DNA from 2 places in the Shewanella sp. M16 genome. Region 2 is predicted to be linked to the other one. Evidence: riboswitches for the same ligand, from Rfam matches in the RefSeq annotation. Region 2 holds a riboswitch; the other holds the start of a gene.
The links. Region 2 has a riboswitch for thiamine pyrophosphate ahead of KFE26_RS04800 (TonB-dependent receptor). Riboswitches for the same ligand answer to the same signal wherever they lie in the genome.
Positions count from the first base shown of each region.

Region 1 (8,195 bases), on a different contig from region 2:
TGAGCTGATGTCTCAGCACTAAATGCAGTTTCATGGGCTGTAACAGTGCAATGCGGCGCTAAGCCTTTGAGCTTTTGCTTGGCAACTCGCGCCTTATTGAGTCCAATATCGGTATCGTTGAATAACAATTGTCTTGGTAGATTCGATACTTCAACCTTATCCATATCGATTAACGTCAAGTTGCCAATACCTGCACAGGCCAAATATTGCGCCGCCAATTGCCCTAAGCCGCCAAGACCGATAATAACAACGCTAGCGTCGGCCAGTTGCAATTGCCCTGCCTCACCGGCTTCTGGCAATAAGACTTGCCGAGAATAACGGATGAAATCGGCATCACTGAGTGTATTCGCGCTTTGTGTACCGTCGCAATGAACCACTGGGTGAGAAAGCGATTTGTTTTTACTCATATTTTGCATCCAACTTATGCTTTACATCAAACTCATCCTTTGCAGCCAGTTCTTCAGACAAGCTACATTGCTCCCAAGCTTGGCTCAGCTCTGCAAATGCTGCGACTGGATCCTGAGCCTCGGTTATTGCCCGCACCAGAGCAATATTGCCCACCCGAGTGGCTTTCACCTTTGCCAGATTATCTAAGTCGATGCCGCCAATGGCGACCAAGGGATAATAGTCTTGGAGTAACGCCACATAGTGTTTAAGTTTTGCGAGCCCTTGGGGCGCCGAAGGCATTTGCTTCGTCGTGGTTGGGAATATATGCCCAAGCGCTATATAGGATGGTGAGTATTGATGCGCCAGTAGCAACTCAAAATAACTGTGGCTGGATATACCTAATGCGAGCCCTGCCGACTGAATGGCCGCTAAGTCGGTAACGGCGAGATCTTCTTGGCCTAAATGTACCCCAAAGGCATGGTATTTTATCGCTAACTGCCAGTGATCATTGATAAAAAGCTGCGCATTAAAATGCTTACCTAAGGCAATGGCTGTTTGAATTTGTGCTTCTAAATCGGAGCCAATTAACTCATGTTCGCCTAACTTAGATTTGCCTAAATCAGATTCGGCTGGCGCTGCACTAGTTGACCCGCTGGTATCGGTTTTTATCCGTAACTGCACGGTTTTAACACCCGCAACTAACAAACTTTCCAGCATGATTAAGTCACTCACCACGGGATAAACACCAAGATCGGCATCGAGCACTTTAAAACAGTGGGATAAAATATTTTGAGGTGGCGTCGAGGCTATTCTTACCTGAGCGGTTGCCTGATCTGTTGCGGATAAAACTGTTGCAACTAAATCACTTCTAACATCAAGATGTTGGTTGAGTTGATGACTAATAAAATTGCCATCACACAGATTTATCTTGGCATAGCGGGACAAGTCATTGGGCCACCCCGTACGGGCCAACGGCCCTGGACCTTGCCCTAAACCAATCGCCGAGCTTAAGCCTTGACTCACATAGGCTTTTGCAACAACCACCGCATCTTGCAATACAAAACCCTGCGCTAACACGGCGGCAATGGCCGATGACAAAGTACAGCCGCTACCATGGTTATGACGAGTATTAACCCGCGGGCTTGCCAACCAGAAACGCCCATTTTGATGCAGCTCAGAGCTAGCGCGTACTTGATGGCAAACCAGATAATCCTCGGCAAGCCCATGATCCCAGCCGTTGCTATCGAGAGTGCTAACATGAACGTTAGCCTGAGTTTGAGCATGAGTATCATCAAGAATGTCAGTGCAACCAAAGCTCACATCGCCCCCTTTGGCGAGCACACTGCAATCAAGACTCTGGGATAAAGCCAGTGCTGCTGCAGCGAATTGCGCTTTAGTCGAAACATCACTGTGAGTTAACCGCCCAAGTTCAAGCACATTGGGCGTGATAAGTTCGATTAAGCCTTTGAAAGGATTAAAATCTAAAGCTGATTTGGCAGTACTTTTTATATCCTGACAGTTATCTGCTGCTAATGCATCACCACAGCTGGCGACCATCACAGGATCGACAATCACAGGCACGGTAGGATAGTGGATTTTAAAACTCGCGATCCAATCTGCCAGCAATGCCACTTGAGTTTGATCTGCCAGTAAGCCGATTTTAATTGCTTTGGGTGGCAAGTCTGACAGTAAAGTGGTCAACTGAGCCATTAACATCGCCGCTGATACGGGCTCGACTAAAGTGACCGCCACTGAGCTTTGCGCCGTCACTGTGGTGATCACGCTGCAACCGTGACAACCCAAATCTTGAATCGTGGCCAAGTCCGCCTGAATACCGGCACCGCCGCCGCTGTCTGAACCGGCTATAGTCCAAACAATCGCGGGGCGCTCGGTATTCATGGGCAATTTCCCCCCATGAATACCCAGCATAATTAGGCTTCCTCAGCTTCGGCGACAAGCTTGTCTATCACCTGATAGATCTCGGCGCCCGAGGCAGCAAATTGTGCCGATTTTAGCGCCATTGCCGCTTCCAACTCCTGCGGCGTCTTGATTGTGACTTGCATGGCTTGGGCAGCCGCTTCAACTTGCTCCGCTTTCGCTTGTGCCGCCTCTAAGCCAGCGGCATAGGCGCGCACATCTTGGGTGATTTTCATCGAACAAAATTTAGGGCCGCACATAGAGCAAAAATGCGCGACTTTAGCGGATTCCTGCGGTAAAGATTCATCGTGATAAGCACGCGCGGTGTCAGGATCGAGTCCTAAGTTATATTGATCTTCCCAGCGGAATTCGAATCGCGCCTTTGCCAGCGCATTATCACGAATTTGCGCACTCGGATGACCTTTGGCCACATCGGCGGCGTGGGCTGCAATCTTGTAAGCAATCAAACCTTGCTTAACATCTTGTTTATTCGGTAACCCTAAGTGTTCTTTTGGCGTGACATAACACAACATAGCGCAGCCGTACCAAGCGATCATGGCCGCGCCTATGCCGGAGGTGAAATGATCATACCCAGGTGCGATATCGGTGATTTGCGGGCCAAGCGTGTAAAACGGCGCTTCATCGCAGTGAGCTAACTGCTTGTCCATGTTCTCTTTAATAAGCTGCATCGGGATATGTCCCGGCCCTTCGATAATGGTTTGTACGTCGTATTCCCACGCGATTTTGACTAGCTCACCTAAGGTTTCAAGCTCTGCAAACTGGGCAACATCATTGGCGTCGGCAATCGATCCGGGACGCATACCATCACCTAAAGACAGGGATACATCGTAGGCGACGCAAAGCTCACAGATCTCACGAAAATGGCTGTAGAGGAAGTTTTCCTTGTGATGACTCAGGCACCATTTGGCCATAATTGAACCGCCGCGAGAAACGATCCCAGTAACACGTTTAGCCGTCATCGGCACATAACGCAGCAGCACACCAGCATGAATAGTAAAGTAATCAACACCTTGCTCAGCTTGTTCAATCAAGGTATCGCGTAACACTTCCCAGGTTAAATCCTCTGCCACGCCGTTCACTTTCTCCAGCGCTTGATAAATCGGCACTGTGCCGATGGGCACTGGTGAGTTGCGGATGATCCACTCGCGGGTTTCGTGAATATAACGACCCGTGGATAAATCCATGACAGTATCTGCGCCCCAACGGGTAGACCAAACGAGCTTTTCCACTTCTTCCTCGATGGAAGAGGTCACCGCAGAATTACCGATATTGGCGTTCACTTTCACCAGAAAGTTACGCCCGATAATCATAGGTTCGGCTTCGGGATGGTTAATATTCAGCGGAATAATCGCGCGGCCACGGGCGACTTCAGAGCGGACAAATTCGGCGGTAATCGGCTCGCCGACTAAGGCACCAAAGGCTTCGCCCTTAGCTTTACGATTGAGGATTTCATCCTGTACCTGCGCAAGTGCCATATTCTCGCGGATCGCCACATATTCCATTTCGGGAGTAATAATCCCTTGACGTGCATAGTGTAATTGACTGACGCGTTTGCCCTGCAGCGCTCTACGTGGGCGGACAATGGCACTCGAACCTGCTTCAAAACGCAGATGGTCTAAACCATCATCGGCGAGTCTTTGTTGGGTAAAGTCTGAGGTTGCGCAGGGTAATTGCTCTGTGTCGTTGCGGGCTAGGATCCAGTTTTGTCTTAATTTACCAAGGCCTAGACGCACATTGATGTCGGCCTCAGGATCGGAATAAGGTCCGGCGCAATCATACACACGAATTGGCGGATTTTTTTCCATGATAGGCACCTCAGCTGTACCGCCGACAAGGGTGTCCGTCTGCAGAATTTGCCGCATGCCAACGCGAATATCGGCACTGGAACCTTCGAGATAAATCTTTTGTGAATTAGGATGTTGCAGTGGCGCTAGCGTATCGATAAAGGCTTGGGCCTGCGCACGGGTTTCGCGGCGACTCGGCGCCTGAGGCACGATTGATTGACTAGACTCAGTCGATTTATTTGGGATTGTCGATTCTGGCGCTGTGATTTCTATCGCACTGGCAGCTACAGCTGGGTTTGGGTTTGAACTGGACATAAGCAATCTCACGTTAAAAAATGGAGTTGCTTGTCTGGAGAATTGAGTTGTTGATAGCTGGGCATGGCAATCAATTTTTGTGGCCAACACTGGCTTCAAAAATTGAGCTACCCTGCTCAATAACAATTAAATCTAAACATTAAGGCTTAAAACACTGCTGAGTTAACAGGTGCTCAAGCCGTCTATTTTGGCGATTTAATGTGTGTTATTACGCTTGTTTCCTTCGCAGGTTTTAACCTGATCAGGTTCAACGGATCCCGAATAAACGGTCTCAGCCAAGAGGCACTCCGACAAGATGAGTGCGCAGTATAGACAGAAGCGGCAGCAACAAACAAGGAAAAAAGCAATTAAAAATCTTAACCACCAATCCAAAATAAAGATTCATAATTAATTGTTTTTAATTGATTAAATGAAATGAAACTAAAAAATCTATAATTAGCATGAAAATAAATCATAAAAGAAAGTCACTATTTATGGGGTTTGAGCATCATTTTGTTTAATCGAGATTGAATGGCATCATCAATAGCTTGATTGATTTTTTTGCCACTGCAGTTAATGGGAAAACCTAAATTTTCGGCGTTAGGATTAACTTGAGTGCCGACCTGTACCACGCGATAACAAGTATCTCCTTTACGCACAATACGATTTGGGTCTAAGGGTAAATCTAGACTCGTTGTGCCACCGAAATCATCGGCGTTAGGGACAAATAGCACCTCCATCTCTGGGCTCATTTCACTCATATTCGATTTCCGGGTGAACTTATCGGCCTGTTCAATCACGAGATCATCGAGCGCTTGCTCGCGCTGACGTTCAAAATATTGCTGCGTGAATAAACTCATGCTTGAGCTTGTCGCTATTGTGCTCTCACCTTCTGCTGCGGGCGAGCTCTTAGCGCCAAGCTGCGGCTTTATTTCTGTGGTATCAAGCGTATTAGTTGGTTTTTTTGCCATCGCTTCAGTGGGTTGAACTTCACTTGGGGCAATTGATTGAGTTTTCTTTAATTGAGATTGGCTCGATTGAGTGATGTCCGGTTTAACCGTATCTGGGTTTGCTTTTTCCGACTCTACTTTTTCAGAGACGGCCTTTTCGGGTGCTATTGTTTCAGGCATGACCTTTTCAAGTATTGGCAGAGGCTTCACTTGAGTTTGAGGTGTGGGAACAATTGTAGGCGTAACAGAATTTGTCGCTTCAGTCTTATCCTCGGCCTTGATCTCAGTTTCGGACTCTGAGGTTTCGGCTTTCTCTACCGCGGGAGCATAAATAAAGTAAGCCTTGATCGCTGCCACTTTAGGGCCACGGCTTTCTATTTCCTTCAATCCAAAGGGATTTAGCTGCGGACGCCACAAAATGCAGATAAGTAAAAATAAACACACATGCACTAAGAGTACGAAAAATAACAGACTTAATTCTTTGAAATATGGCTGACGAGCACGCAAAACTGATCTCGTACCCAATCCCTGAGCACTAGTTTGTATTGTCCTAGACAGTTCAGGTTTGGATTCAGACTCAGGAACCAATTTATGTTGATGTTGATGTTTAGCACGGATTTCTTGCAGTACTAAATCTTGGGCTTGCTCTTGGTCTATAGCTTGGGTGTCATGCTTAGAGGCTGAATGACCTGCATCGCTATTGAACGCTAATGTCTCCGCATTAGTGGTAAAAACAGGCGTTTGAGCAGCATCCAGTTCACCGAGGTGATGATCAAATGCGATAAAAGTCTCACCTTCTGGCGATGTGGCCGAAATCAGCAAAGCACTATCGACATCATCTCCAATCGCTATCGCTGTAGGAGATGCTGTCAATAAAGGCGCGGCCTTGGGTTGATGTTGAAAAGGCAAAATCCATCCTTAGGTTTTGTATAGTATCCATTGATTTCAATGATGCTTAACGTGGAACGATTACACTCTAATTCAATATCAATCCAATATCGGGTTGGTGAATATTGAAAGCGAATTATCTATTGATTGCATTTACTTACGAGTGCTCAACGCAGATTAGAGGAGGCAAACAGAGCAAAGTTCAATGCGAATGCAACCTGCTACAAGCACAGTACTTTACGCCAGTGCTTGATAAGTCACTTGCCAGTTAAGACAAATAAGGCTGGGAATTGGGATCATAATCGCGCTAAATTGAATGTTAAATCTCACGTCTTGAAGCGAGTAGCATCATCAATGCGATGCACTGATGGGAGTGCAAGACGGCGTTAAAAATCTAAAAGATGAAAAATAGAAGCCAACCATAAATTTAAGCTTACAAGTGTACGCTTAAATATGGTGATTTATTTTTCTAACTGATAGACTCAGTCATTATCGTTTACGAGTGTGTATCTACCATGTCGAGTCAAAGTGTTACCGAACAGCCAAACACAGTTAAAAACCCGGTAAAATCTGGACCATATAGTATCAAAGAAGAGATCGCTAACAGTGTATCCCATGGCCTAGGTGTCATTGCGGGGATTGTGGCATTGGTGCTCATGCTGCTTAAAGGTCAAGATCACCTAACGCCAATTCAACTTACGGGCGTAACCATTTATGGTGCGAGCATCATAGTGCTTTTCCTATGCTCGACGTTATATCACAGCGTTAGCCATTCAGGCTGGAAACATAAACTGAAGATCGCCGATCACTGCGCTATTTACTGTTTAATTGCAGGAACTTACACACCTTTGATGCTGATAAGCTTACAAGGCACGCAGTCGATAGTGATTTTAACGGCTATTTGGTCGCTTGCAATTGGTGGGATCCTATTTAAGACACTGTTTATTCACAAATTCAAAAAGTTAAGCTTAGTCTTGTATCTCGCTATGGGCTGGCTATGTGTCACTGTGATGGGCGATTTAACGGCGGCGATGTCAGAGGTAGGCTTTAATCTATTGATCTTAGGCGGGTTATTTTACACCTTAGGGGTTGTATTCTACGTCGGTAAACGCATTCCATTCAATCATGCCATTTGGCATTTGTTTGTGCTCGGCGGTGCCATGAGCCACTTTCTGTGTATTTATCTGACTGTTATTTAAATGATTATGATTTAACTGATGGTGATTTAACTGATGGTAATATAACTGGCTCTGATTTAAATGACTGTGACTTAACAGATGGTGATTCAGCTGACGGTGATTTATCTATGGGTCAAAGCTAAAAGTCGTTAATTATCTATTCATGCACTTCCTCGAACACTCTCTCAAACACTGCAATCAAGTACGGCTATTCAATTCAGTAAACAGCGACGCTAATAGCGTCGCTTGTTCTGCTCTGCCACACTGGCGCCAAAGCGCAATAATACATTCTGCGGTACACAACCCCCCTTCTTGCTGATTACGCCGCAATATAAAGGCGGATTCAGGCATAAGTGGCGGCAAACTGACTCGTGCGGCTGTTTTGAGATAGGGACTCTGGCGCAGCATCTTACGCGCCTCCTGCCAGGTCGCATCTAAAATCACCACTTGGCTCGGCATTCGTTGTGCTGCTATGACTGTAGATTGTGCAGGCGCTAACAAGGCTTGGGCGTTCGAGAGCACTGGCTCAGCTAAAACCGTATCTAAGGCATTATGATCAATGGGCCCAGTGTGCTCAGTATCACTTGCTGGAAACAACAGTTTAGCCTGCTGCGATGCCAACATAGCCACTAAATCGTTATCAGGTGCCGTTCTCGACCAGACGATGCTTTTCACCTCTTCAGGGAATGCGGCTAACGCGAGTTGGCCAGTATTCGTTTTGCGGGTTAACTCGCGCTCGTGGGTCAATAAAATAATCTGCATTGCCTTCCTTGCTG
Region 1 covers NZ_JAGTUL010000024.1:309-8,503, reverse strand. The annotation lists gene KFE26_RS15760 (HesA/MoeB/ThiF family protein) at 1-407, opposite strand, end outside; gene KFE26_RS15755 (bifunctional hydroxymethylpyrimidine kinase/phosphomethylpyrimidine kinase) at 400-2,316, opposite strand; gene thiC (phosphomethylpyrimidine synthase ThiC) at 2,319-4,424, opposite strand; TPP riboswitch at 4,626-4,724, opposite strand; gene KFE26_RS15745 (hypothetical protein) at 4,892-6,262, opposite strand; gene trhA (PAQR family membrane homeostasis protein TrhA) at 6,757-7,440, shown strand; gene KFE26_RS24430 (pentapeptide repeat-containing protein) at 7,416-7,562, shown strand; gene KFE26_RS15730 (tRNA-uridine aminocarboxypropyltransferase) at 7,618-8,181, opposite strand.
Region 1: it holds a riboswitch for thiamine pyrophosphate, as region 2 does, so the genes downstream of both, thiC (phosphomethylpyrimidine synthase ThiC) here and KFE26_RS04800 (TonB-dependent receptor) in region 2, are expected to answer to the same signal.

Region 2 (8,195 bases):
TCTGATTAAGTTTAGATTGATGAAGCATGACTGATTCACTATTTTAGATTGAGAATGCTTTATTTAACCTATGTTATTAAGCATGAGTTCAGCACTGTTCGATTAGTTTGTCGTTTAATGGGAAATGATGCGCTAGCTGCGTATTTTGTGGCGTGACTAGGAGAAATATATGAAACAAGTTTATACAGGGTTATTACTGGCCGCAGCGCTTACCTTAGGTGCTTGTGCCTCACATACCGCAGGGATTTCAGTGAGCTCACTGGGTGAAACCCGCATCGATAACTCCAGCTTTGCCAGAGATATTGCGGTACAGAGTGTGGATGCACGCCGAGTCGGTGATTTAGTGCAGGGCTCAGCGTTGATTGTTAGCAAATCCTCGTCCGATATGCGTGTGCAATATAAATTCACTTGGTACGATGCCAGCGGTTTTACTATCGAAGATGAAGCGACCAGCTGGAAATCGGTGAAATTACACGGTAAACAGCAATTGCAAGTCGGCGCTGTTGCACCTAATGCCCAAGTGGTTAAATTTGATGTATATGTGCGTGAAACCTTTTCAAACTAAGCTTGAGTTTGCTTCTGTTTAGTTTATTCCGGGTTTAATTGATTTTTTTGATATTAAACCCGTTCTAAAAAGGCTTACTTCTTTTAAGGAGTAAGCCTTTTTATTCGTTTTACATCAACGTTCAATGACCTTAAGGTCACTCAAATGTTATTAGCTTTCGTCTTTTTGACATTGAAAGTTGCGATAAATTACCCATTTTTAAGCAAAAAGGTTTACGGCAAGATGAAATCCGGACTTTAGTCCTAAATACATTCAGTGATTGAGCACTACTATCAGCATATTACCACATGAGGATAGAAAGATGACTGCTCATATTAATGCTCAACCTACTGATTTTGCTGAAACTGTTATTATGCCGGGTGATCCACTCCGTGCTAAATATATCGCTGAAACCTATCTCACCGATGCCGTAGAAGTCACGAATGTTCGCAATATGCTTGGTTACACGGGCTTTTACCAAGGACAACGCATTTCCGTTATGGGGCATGGTATGGGTATTTCATCTATGGTGCTTTATGGCCATGAGCTGATTAATTATTTTGGCGTGAAACGCATTATTCGTATTGGCAGTTTAGGTGCAACACAAAAATATGTACAAATGCGAGATGTCATTTTAGCCCAAGCCGCAGGCACGGATTCACCTACTAACGCTAAGCGTAGTAGCGGCTACCAAATGGCGACTTCTGCGACCTTTTCTTTATTGCATAAAGCTTATACAACAGCGAATGAGAAAGGCATTAGTGTAAAAGTTGGCAATATATTTAGTGGTGATCTTTATTACGATCCCGATGAAGATATGATCCCCGCACTTGAACGTTTTGGGGTATTAGGTATTGATATGGAAGTGGCGGGGCTTTATGGATTGTCACACCAACAAGGTATCGAATCATTAGCCATTTTAACGGTATCGGATCATTGTTTAACCGGTGAAGAAACAACGGCCGAAGAACGCCAACTCTCTTTTAATAATATGATCGAGCTCGCGTTAGAAACCGCCCTCAATTAGGTTTAAAGCCATCCTTTGAACCCTTAGCATTTCACTTATGGAATGACATAATGAATAATAAAATTACTTTAACAGCTATCAGTTTTCTCGCCAATTTTATTATGGCGGGCTTTGCGACCCAATTTGGGATGTTGATTGAACCCATAGCTGAGAAATTTGCCGCTAATGTTAACGAAGTTGCATCAATCTTTTCATTGCTCAATGGTGGTGCTCTCGCGGGGACGATTGCAGCATTTTTCTTTATTGAAAAAATGGGTATCAAAAGAATGACCTTGATAAGTTACAGTCTGGTTGCTCTTTCTGCTCTGGCTTTACATCTAACCAGTTCTCTACAAGTTGTGATGGTAGCAATGACCTTAATTGGTTTTTGTGGCGGTATCGGTTTATGTATTGCTGGTACGATTGTGGTGTCTGTGTGGCAGGAGAAATTACAAAGCACAATGTTAGTGGTGCAAGATGCGACATTTAATATTGCAGGCGTTATTTTTCCATTGATAACGACTTATGCATTAACAAGTTCATTATCATGGAGTTATAGCTATTTAGCCGTAGGTTTAGTGGCGTTCGGTACAGTCATTATTGCCTTGTTCACTCATTTCTCTATTTGCGAGCAATCTTCTACAACACAAGAGAAACAACAGTCTGAATGGAATCTCGGCATTATTAGTGGAGGTATTGGTTTATTTTTAGGAATGCTGGCTTTATATACTTTTTTAACTTGGGCACCTTTATTTGTAAAACAAAAATTTGATATTCCGTTTGAAGATGCCGGTAATATTATTACCCAGTATTGGTCCGCTGCGCTAATTGGGGCGTTAATTTCGACTGTGATTGTGACTCGTGTAAAAATTCACCATTTCTTAGTCGGTATTATTGCTTTAGCTATGGTGATCACCGCTGCCATTGTCAGTACCAATAATCTTAATTGGATAGCTTATTTAACCTATGGTTATGGTTTTGTGTGTGCTGCTCTTTATAATGCATTTATTGCTTATGGCGTGTCTTTTGTAAAAAAAGCTAGCAGCAAAAATGTGTCATATATTCTTATTAGCGGAAGTGCAGGGGCGATGTTTAGCCCAGCCATCAGTTCTTTCTTTGAACGTATTATCGGATTACAAACAGTGATGTATGTGATACCTCTGCTTTACGCAGCGATATTTATGCTATTGATCGTTTCAAGTCGGATGAAATCGGCTATGGAACAACACTCGCCATCCGTAAGTTAATTTACCTGTGCATCCATCCCACACTCGGTTGTTAAATTAAGTCGAGTGTGGGTTATGTTGAAAGCGGTTATATACCTGCTTCAACAAATTTCTTGAGTGCGTTGAGATCACAAATCCGAATGCCATCTTTTTTCCGCTCAATTAAGCCTCGTTCCTCAAGATTTTGTAGCGCCCGACGGTAGACTCGGTCGGTAGTGCCAAATCGTTCAGCCTCTAAATAACGTTTACTAAAGCCATCTACGGGCAAGTCATTTAAGTATTCATGGTAAATATCAAATGCCACGTTATAACTGATGGGATAGAGCAGTCGCCGAGTAAAAATATCCACTGTGTCTTGGTAGTCAATCGCAATTGCACTAGCGAAAAATAGCGCGAGTTGAGGATGCTGACCGAGGCAATGTTGTAGTTTTTCAGCGCTAATCAACATGATTTCTAAGGGTTCACTGGCAATAATGTCTAGTTGACAGTGGTACTGGGTGAAGAACTCCATTTCGCCAAACAGTTGTGAATCACAATCAATAGTACCTAATTGAAAACACCGACCATTTCTCGCGGTATGGCCGAGCGATACTCGGCCTTGCTTCACCAATACAAGTGATGCCATCGCTTCTCCCTGCGTCATGAGGTGAGCGCCTTTTTTGAGCATTTTTATTTCGCTGATGCAGCTAAGTACAACCGCTTCAATAAGTGGATAGTCTTGCTCCCATCGCTGGCTATAACGTCCTTTCGATAAAGGTTTTAGCTGCATCGACTATGATCCTCTTACTGTGTTCTAAATTGCGACCTTCTATAGCATTATCATGATAGGCGGTCAAATGGACGAAAGGATTTAGGCGGCTACTAAAGACATTTTCATCATACGAACTGAAGGGCAGTGGTTTTCGCGACATTTAATTGAATCGCAGAGATAAGAGTGCCCACTTTTTATTTCCGTCATGTATACTAGGCGCCGCCAAGGGGTGTTTGTTGTGCATTAATGTTACTCTGATTTTAACGTTAACGGCTGCAAACTGAGATGTCATCTGACGAACCCTTAGAACCTGATCCGGCTAATACCGGCGTAGGAATGGGCCAATCAACAGCACACTTCTGAATCGCTTATTCGTTGCCGGATCTCAAACATTATATTTGAGGTCCTATGTCAAACCGTAAAACGTCAAACCATCAATCTCCATTTTCAACCGTATCGCCAAGCTTATTTTTAGCCCGAGCGCCGCTGGCGTTAGCCATCGCTGCAGCGATGAGCACCCCTGTTTTTGCACAAACTGACGCTATTGACAGACCCGATCCCAGCACTGAGATGGAAGTCATGGTGGTGACGGCGGATTTTCGCAGTTCAAGCTTAGAAAAAATGCCTTCAAGCATTACCGTTATCGACAGTCAAAAAATTCAGGATGAAAGTGCGCAACACTTTGAAGATCTGCTTAATTCTATCGCCAATTTTAACTGGTCAGGTGGAAGCTCTCGGCCGAAATATTTTCAAATTCGCGGCGTAGGTGAGCAAGAGCAATACCAAGGCGCACCTAATTCTTCCGTGGGTTACATCATAGATGATATCGATTTATCCGGTATTGGTATGGTGTCGAGCATGTACGATTTACAGCAGGTCGAAGTGCTTCGTGGACCGCAGGGGACGCGTTACGGCGCGAATGCCTTAGCGGGATTGATTTATCTGAAGAGTAACGATCCAACTGATGTGTTTGAGCATGGCGGCGAAGTGTCGTTAGGCGATGATGATTTACGCACTTTTAGCGGGTTTAGCTCGGGCCCATTAACGGATTCTGGCAAGCTGCTTTATCGTGTGTCAATGCAGCAGCACCAGCAAAATGGTTACCACGATAACCTGTATTTAGACCGTGATGATACCAATGGTCGCGATGAATTCAGCGGCCGCGCTAAGCTGCGCTGGTATGCGACTGATGATTTGCAGTTTGATTTAACTGTGCTGCATGCCGATTTTGATAATGGCTATGATGTATGGAGTTTAACCAATTCACCAACCCAGACAACATCGGATCAACCGGGTGTCGATAGCCAACGCACCACTGGCGCGGGTTTTAAAGCGACCTATTCCGGCGCCGAAACCTTTGAGCTAACCTCGTTAACGTCCTTTGCGAATACCGATCACCATTACAGTTACGATGGCGATTGGGCTAACTCAGAATATTGGGCCTCTAAGCAATGTAATGATGACAATGGCAATCTGGCGCCGTGTCAATACGATTATTTTTGGGATAAAACGGGTCAGCGTAAAACCGTGTCGCAGGAGTTTCGCCTAAGTTCTACCGAGCAGGGCCGTATTTTTGCAGAGAGTACTGATTGGTTGCTTGGTGTGTATGCCATGAATCTGAAAGAAGATAACCAATTGTATTCTGAGTACAATACTTCGCTAGATGAAGTCTTAGACTCAGAGTATGAGGCGACAAACTATGCACTGTTTGGCCAGCTTGATACGGATTTGGGCTCAAATTATGCTTTATCTGTGGGGCTACGTTTAGAGCGTCGCAACAGCCATTACTCTGATACGAATAACGATAATTTCGACCCGAGCGAAACTATGTGGGGCGGTCATATTGCTGTGAGTAAAGTGCTGAACGACTCACACAATGCTTATGTCCGAGTCGCACGCGGTTACAAGGCGGGCGGTTTCAACATGACTTTGCCAGTCGAATTGAACGATAAAAAAGAGTTTAGTACTGAGACGCTCTATAACTATGAAATCGGCCTTAAATCCCATTGGTTAGCGGGACTTATCGATACTAATTTGGCGCTGTTCTATATGGACAGACAAGATCAACAGGTGGCTGCATCACAGCAAGATCCCGATAAACCACAGCGTTTTATCTTGTTCACTGAAAATGCAGGCAGTTCGAATAACTATGGCGCTGAGTTAGATGCAACCTGGTATGCCACGGATAATCTGCAAGTTTACTCAAGCTTAGGTTGGTTAGAAACGGCCTACGGTGACTATCAGTATCAGGACAAATATGGCACTGAGGTGGATTTAACTGGCCGCGATCTAGCCCATTCTCCACACGTTACCTACAGCCTTGGCGGGACTTATCGTGCTAATTCGGGTTGGTTTGCTAACCTGAATCTTAGCGGTAAGAGTGAATTCTATTATTCAGACAGCAATGAATCCCGCTCTGAACCCTACACTATCGTCAATGCACGCGTAGGTTATGAGGCGAGCGCATGGTCGGCATATTTGTGGGGACGCAATCTGTTTAATGAAGAATACGGTGTGCGTGGCTTCTATTTTGGCAATGAGCCAGATAACGGCTGGGCGGAAAAGCAATATATTCGTTACGGCGATCCGCGTCAGATTGGCGTAACCTTTAACGTTAAGTTTATGTAATAGCTCATTTTAAAGTGAGTATAATCATTTAAGTGTTAATTGAACTGTAGCCCAGTATTTGGGCTACAGCCTTACTTCAGAATATCAAGGAATTAAAATGAAACTGACCGCAGAAATTAGCATGTATCCCTTTAATGAAAATTACCTCGATCCTATCAAGTGGTTTATTGGCCGCGTGGATAGCTATCCCAATATCGAGCGCGTGACTAATGCGATGGCAACTCAAGTGTGCGGCGATTATTTAGATGTGATGACTATGCTGGCGACCGAGATGCAAGCTGCCCATGAGAAGTGGGGCAAGGCAGTATTTGTGTGTAAGTTTATCGGTGGTGAGCTGAATTTAGCCCACAGCGAATAATGATTGACCGCCATGTAAGCGACAAATAGGCAATGAGAACAACACTATGACAGATTTATGGTTAACCTTGGTCGAGAGCGTTAATACGGCCTTTGGTGAAGTCCATGTGATGACCGTATGGGAAGCCCTCGCGGTGTTGCTGGCGATGGCATATTTACTGCTGGCGATGAAGGCCAGTGTGTGGTGCTGGGCGGCGGCCTTTGCCAGTACCGCCATTTACACTGTGTTGTTTTGGAAGGTGTCGCTACTGATGGAGTCTGTGCTTAACGTCTATTACATGGCAATGGCGCTCTATGGATATTGGCTCTGGACCCAAGGTGGTGATAAGCATCAAGGAGTAAAAGTGACCACTTGGCCATTGAAAACCCATTTAAAGTTGATCACAGCGACGGGCGTGATTTCGCTTTTGGTTGGTCACGGTATGGCGACGTATACCCAAGCCGCATTCCCGTATCTAGATGCGGCGACAACCTGTTTCGCCGTGATGACGACTTATTTAGTGGCAAAAAAGGTCCTTGAGAATTGGCTTTATTGGGTGGTTATCGACATAGTGTCGATTTACCTTTATCTCAGCAAAGGCTTGATGCTGACATCCTTGTTATTCGTGCTTTATGTGGGTCTGGCGGTCGTGGGGTATTTCCTGTGGCGAACCGCGTTAGCCGACGCCCGTGAAGCTAATACCTTGAAGTTACTCAGTTAATGCTCGATATAAACGCCTCGATGCATCGCTCAGTGGGCGAGCCATTCAAAGCACTTTACCCCATACTCAAAAGTGCTGGGCTAGTTAACGTGTTAAGTATTCATGAGCTTGCGGGTGGCTTAAGTAATCACAACTATAAAATCACTACGCCCACAGGCAGTTATGTGTTGCGGGTGAATGCCGATGCGGCGGACAGTTTTTGCAACCGCCAGCAGGAGCGTTTTTACTGGCAGCAATTGGCTCAAGCTAAAGTTGCTCCTGAACTGTTGTGGGTGAGCGAAGATGAGCGTTATTACCTCAGTGATTTTATTGAAAGTGATTATATTGAAAGTGACGATATTGAAAACGAGGTCTTAATCCACTGGCCAGCGTTAGAGCGCCAAACGAGTGCTGCTGATTTTGTGCTGGGGCAATCGACGTTTAATTATTTACAGTATCCGGCAGCAGAACAAGAAACGTATCCTAACCAAGCCCATTGTTTGCTATTGGCGTTATTGCTGCAATTACGCGATCTGCCTACAGGGCCTTATGCTATTAGTATCACTGAGCAGTGGCAGGAATATCACCAGCAAATGCTTGCCTATCAGGCTTCTGCAACATTTAGTGAGCCAGTATTAAGGCGTGCTGTGCCATTGAAGCAGGGTAGTGATATTGGTGATAGCAATACTCGTGATTGGAATGAGCGGGTGGCTAAGCTGCTTGCAATTCAAATTGAAATCAAACATTGGTGTGATGAGTTAGCAGCCTGCATAATCAAGCCGCAGTTTTGCCATCGCGATCTTAATCCCCATAATTTGTTACTCAAAAATAACCGCTTGTGTTGTATCGATTTTGAGTATGCGACGGCGTCGCATCCACTGTGTGAGTTAGCTGTAGTGTTAGCGACCCATGGGTTAACGCCCTATCAGCAAAGTGTGTTGGTGAAACAGTATCTGAGTGGACATCCTTATGTTACTGCACAAGCCGTAACGGCAGTACCTGC
Region 2 covers NZ_JAGTUL010000005.1:56,416-64,610, forward strand. The annotation lists gene KFE26_RS04780 (YcfL family protein) at 170-565, shown strand; gene deoD (purine-nucleoside phosphorylase) at 867-1,571, shown strand; gene tsgA (MFS transporter TsgA) at 1,622-2,797, shown strand; gene KFE26_RS04795 (Crp/Fnr family transcriptional regulator) at 2,865-3,545, opposite strand; TPP riboswitch at 3,743-3,881, shown strand; gene KFE26_RS04800 (TonB-dependent receptor) at 3,936-6,155, shown strand; gene KFE26_RS04805 (hypothetical protein) at 6,253-6,513, shown strand; gene pnuC (nicotinamide riboside transporter PnuC) at 6,560-7,213, shown strand; gene KFE26_RS04815 (phosphotransferase) at 7,213-8,195, shown strand, end outside.